DNA from 2 places in the Micrococcus sp. EWR3.9.1 genome. Region 2 is predicted to be linked to the other one. Evidence: predicted binding sites of a transcription regulator. Region 2 holds the regulator's gene; the other holds the start of a gene.

Region 1 (2,386 bases), on a different contig from region 2:
CGCCCGTCTCGCCCGATCCGGCCCCGGACGAGGGTGCCCGCGCGCGGGCGCGGCGGGACGAGCTGACGGACCTGGAGCGTGCGGTCCTGGACCTGGAGGCCGCCACCTGGCGGTACGGCGGGGCCAAGGACCACGCCGTCCGTGAGCGTCTGGGGCTGTCTCCGACCGCCTATTATCAGGTGTTGAACGGATTGCTGGACCGTGAGGCCGCCCTGGCCTACCGACCCCTGCTGGTCACGCGGCTGCTGCGCAAGCGCGGCACCCGCAGCCGGGCCCGGAGGGGGCCCGCGGATCCGGCGCCGTCCACGCCCGCTTCCCGCCAGGAGAACTGACCCATGGCCTACCAGCCCGACCGCTTCGACGAGGTCCCCGAGTACACGGACCAGCGCGGCGCGCACCGCGAGTCCTTCGCCGTCGCCGGCGCGACCGCCACGGGCGGGGGTCGCCGCCTGAGCCCGCTGCTCTGGGTGGCCGGCCTCGTCCTGCTCGCCGGCCTGTTCGTGGGCGTCGTCCTGCCGTGGCTCACCGGCGACCGCTCCGAGCCCGTCGCCGCCGAGAGCTCGACGACGGCCCCGGCTGCCGCGCCGTCGACGTCGGCGTCGTCCGTGTCCTCCTCGGCGTCCTCCGCGTCGGCGTCGACTGCGTCCGCGACCGAGTCCGCCACCCCGTCCGAGGACGCGGTGGAGGCGTCCCGTTCCGCGGCCGCGGCCGAGTCCTCGCGGGCGGCGCAGGAGGCGGCTGCCGCCGAGGCCGCCGAGTCGTCCCAGGCTGCCGCGTCGTCCCGGGCCGCCGCGGAGGCACAGGCGGCGGAGGCCTCGCGTTCCGAAGCCGCCGCGCAGTCCGCCGAGGCGTCTCGGTCGGCGGCCGCCCAGGCGGCGGAGTCCTCGCACGCCGCCGCGTCCCGTTCGGCCGCCGAGGCGTCCCGTTCCGCCGCCGCGGCGGAGGCCTCGCGCTCGCAGGCCGCGGCCGCGTCGAGCTCCCGTGCGGCCGCACAGTCCGCAGCCGCGTCGAGCTCTCGTGCGGCCGCACAGTCCTCGGCCGTGCGCGGCACCCACGTCACCGTGTACAACGCGACCCGCTCCCAGGGACTCGCCGCCTCCTACGCGCAGCGGCTCAGGAGCGCCGGCTACACCTCGGTGGACGCGAAGAACTGGAGCGGCTACGGCATCCAGTCCTCCACCGTCCTGTACAACGGCTCGGCCAACAAGGCCGCCGCCGAGGCGGTCGGCAAGGAGCTCGGCTTCCCGGTCATGCAGACCCCGAACCTGCAGGTGAACGGCGTCGCGGTGGTCGTCACCGGCTGATCCGCCCGTCGCGCGGCCGTGCCGGCCGCGCACCGCTCACGGCCCCCGGCGGGGCGCCTCCCGAGGCGTGCTGCCGGGGGCCGTCCGCCGTCCGCGGAAGGGCTGGCTCCCGCACCGCGGACCCTTTGCACTCTCCCGGTGCGAGTGCTCATAATGGGGTTAGCACTCCGAAGGCGCGACTGCCAGCCGTACCCCGGTCGGCCCGGCGCCGTGGAGGAGGACCTGTCCACCGGTGAGGCCCCCAGGGGCCGTCCGTCGCGGGCACCGGCGCGGGTCAGCCACCAGCAGTAGGAAGCCGACGTCCAGAAAGGACCTGCACATGGCCAAGACCATCGCATTCGACGAAGAGGCCCGCCGCGGCCTGGAGAAGGGTCTGAACACCCTGGCCGACGCCGTGAAGGTGACCCTCGGCCCCCGCGGCCGCAACGTGGTGCTGGAGAAGAAGTGGGGCGCCCCCACCATCACCAACGACGGCGTCTCCATCGCCAAGGAGATCGAGCTCGAGGACCCGTACGAGAAGATCGGCGCGGAGCTCGTCAAGGAGGTCGCCAAGAAGACCGACGACGTCGCCGGCGACGGCACCACCACCGCCACCGTGCTGGCCCAGGCGCTGGTCCGCGAAGGCCTGCGCAACGTGGCTGCGGGCGCCGACCCGCTGTCCCTGAAGCGCGGCATCGAGAAGGCCGTGGAGGCCGTCACCTCCGAGCTGCTCTCCGCCGCCCGCGAGATCGAGACCAAGGACCAGATCGCGGCCACCGCCTCGATCTCCGCCGCGGACAAGCAGATCGGCTCCCTCATCGCCGAGGCCCTGGACAAGGTCGGCAAGGAGGGCGTCATCACCGTCGAGGAGTCCAACACCTTCGGCCTCGAGCTCGAGCTCACCGAGGGCATGCGCTTCGACAAGGGCTACATCTCCGGTTACTTCGTGACCGACGCGGACCGCCAGGAGGCCGTCCTCGAGGATCCCTACATCCTCATCGTCAACTCGAAGATCTCCTCCGTGAAGGACATGGTGGCGATCCTCGAGAAGGTCATGCAGTCGGGCAAGCCGCTGCTGATCATCGCCGAAGACGTCGAGGGCG
Region 2 (2,386 bases):
GTCTCGTCCGGGCGGACCGCGATCTCCACGTAGAGGTCGCCGTTCGGGCCGCCGCCCGGGCCGGCCTCGCCGCGGCCGGCGAGGTGGATGCGGGTGCCGTCGTCCACGCCCGCGGGGATGCGCAGGGTCAGCGACGTCCGGGTGCGGACGCGGCCCTGCCCGTCGCACTCGTGGCAGGGCGTCGGGATGACGGTGCCGAACCCCTGGCAGGCGGGGCAGGCCTCGGTGGCCATGACGGTGCCCAGCAGCGACCGCACGGGGCGCTGGATCATGCCGTGGCCCTGACAGGTCTGGCAGGTCTCCGGCTGGGTGCCGGGCTCGCAGCACGAGCCCCCGCACCGCTCGCAGCGCACGGCCGTGTCCAGCTCAATGGTCTGCTCGCCGCCGAAGACCGCGTCGCGCAGGTCGATCCGCGCGATCACCAGCGCGTCCTGGCCGCGGCGGGCGCGGCTGGCGGGGCCACCGCGGCCGCCCTGGCCGGCCGCGTTCATGAAGGTCTCGAAGATGTCGGCGAAGCCCCCGAAGCCGCCCGCCCCACCGAAGCCGCCCGGGAAGCCGGCCTGGCCGTTCTCATTGCCCGTCGTGTCGTAGGCCCGACGCCGGTCCTCGTCCGAGAGCACCTCATAGGCGTGGGAGATGCGCTTGAACTGCTCGGCCGCCTCCGGGTCGGGGTTGACGTCCGGGTGGTGGGTGCGCGCGAGCTTGCGGTAGGCGCGGCGGATCTCCTCGGTGCTGGCGTCACGGCTGACGCCGAGCGTCTCGTAGTGGTCGGTCACGGTGGGGATTCCTCTCGGGGCGAGCGGGACGTGGGGCGGTGCGGGACGGGGCCCGCCAGGACGCGCGGAGGCACGTCAGGTGGTCAGGATGCGGGAGAGATAGCGGGCGATCGCCCGGACGGCGGCCATGGTGCCCGGATAGTCCATCCGGGTCGGACCGATGACGCCGAGCTTCGCCACGGCGCCGGGGCCGTAGGCGGCCGCGACCACCGAGGTGTCCGCGAGCGATCCGGCGTTCTCGGAGCCGATCCGCACGGACACCCCGTGGGCGTCCTGCTCCATCTCCGTGAGCAGGCGCAGCAGCACCACCTGCTCCTCGAGCGCCTCCAGGATCGGCCCGATGGACGCGCCGAAGTCCCCCGGGGAGCGGGCCAGGTTGGCGGTGCCGGCCAGGACGATGCGGTCCTGCCGGCCGGCCTCGAGCAGGTCCTGGACGGCCGCGGCCACGAGGGCCGCGGCCGGCCGGTGCTCCGGGCGGACCCGGGTGACGACGTCGTCCACCACGGTGGCCGCCTGCACCGGACCGAGCCCCAGCAGGGCGTCCAGCAGGAGGCCGCGGAGCACGGACAGCTCCGCCTCGTCGACCGGACGGTCCAGCACGGCGTGCCGCTGGTCCACCCGCCCCGTGGACAGGATGAGGACCACGAGCACGCGCGTGGGCGCGAGGGAGACCAGTTCGAGGTGGCGGATCGTGGAGCCGTCCTCGTGGGGGAACTGCGCGACGGCGACCTGCTGGGTCAGCTGGGCCAGGAGGCGCACCGTGGACTCCATCATGTGCTCGGTGTCCGTCTCCGGGTCCAGCAGGGTCCGCACGGCCCGGCGCTCGGCGGGGGACAGCGGCTTCACCTCGGAGAGGCGGTCGACGAACACGCGGTAGCCCTTGTCCGTGGGGACGCGCCCGGCGGAGGTGTGCGGGGCCACGATGAGGCCCTCCTCCTCGAGCGCAGCCATGTCGTTGCGCACGGTCGCGGAGGACACGCCCAGGGCGTGCCGTTCCACGAGCGCCTTGGAGCCCACGGGCTCGCGCAGCGCCACGTAGTCCTCCACGATCGCCTGGAGCACCTGCAGGCGGCGGGGCTGCTCCGACATCTCGGTCCTCCTCTGGTCCGTCGGGATCCGGGGCGACCCCGGAGGTGCCCCTGGCTGGCACTCCGGCGGGTCAAGTGCCAATGCTACCGTCCGACCCGGGGGACGACCCGACCGGCCCGCACGGCTTCGCTCACGGTGATCGCCCGCCCCCGTTGCTACCGTGCTCTCCCATGGACTGGAGCAGCTGGGGCCCCGCGGGCCACGACGACCTGACGCGCCGCCCCGCCCGGACCGTCCCCGATGTGCCCGCCACCCCCGGCACGGTGGTCGAGGACGTGGCCTCCGGGTTCACCGGGGCCGTGAGCGGCATCGAGCGCTCCGGCGGCGTGCACGTGGTGGTCCTGGAGGACCGCCGCGGCGTGCGCCGCGGCTTCCCCCTCGGCGGCGGCTTCTGGATCGACGGCGAGCCCGTGACCCTGGTCCCCCCGACCGCCGCGGCCCCGGCGGCGCCGGCCCGCACCGCCTCCGGCTCGCGACGGGTCGAGGGGGCGCGGGCCCGCACTGCCCGCGCCTCTCGCATC

The links. Region 2 encodes HrcA, which represses chaperone genes, less so after heat shock. Its sites were predicted from a motif close to TTNGCACTCGNNNNNNNCGAGTGCNAA; they were not measured.
Region 1: a site for HrcA is predicted at 1,464-1,490, ahead of groL (chaperonin GroEL). Genes of this name have one in related genera too.

The regions. Positions count from the first base shown of each region.
Region 1 is NZ_JBQXFD010000004.1:18,871-21,256, forward strand. It holds gene ACUJ8O_RS03780 (DUF3263 domain-containing protein) at 1-332, shown strand, start outside; gene ACUJ8O_RS03785 (LytR C-terminal domain-containing protein) at 336-1,304, shown strand; gene groL (chaperonin GroEL) at 1,624-2,386, shown strand, end outside.
Region 2 is NZ_JBQXFD010000002.1:163,990-166,375, forward strand. It holds gene dnaJ (molecular chaperone DnaJ) at 1-776, opposite strand, end outside; gene hrcA (heat-inducible transcriptional repressor HrcA) at 852-1,865, opposite strand; gene ACUJ8O_RS02360 (DUF3097 family protein) at 2,036-2,386, shown strand, end outside.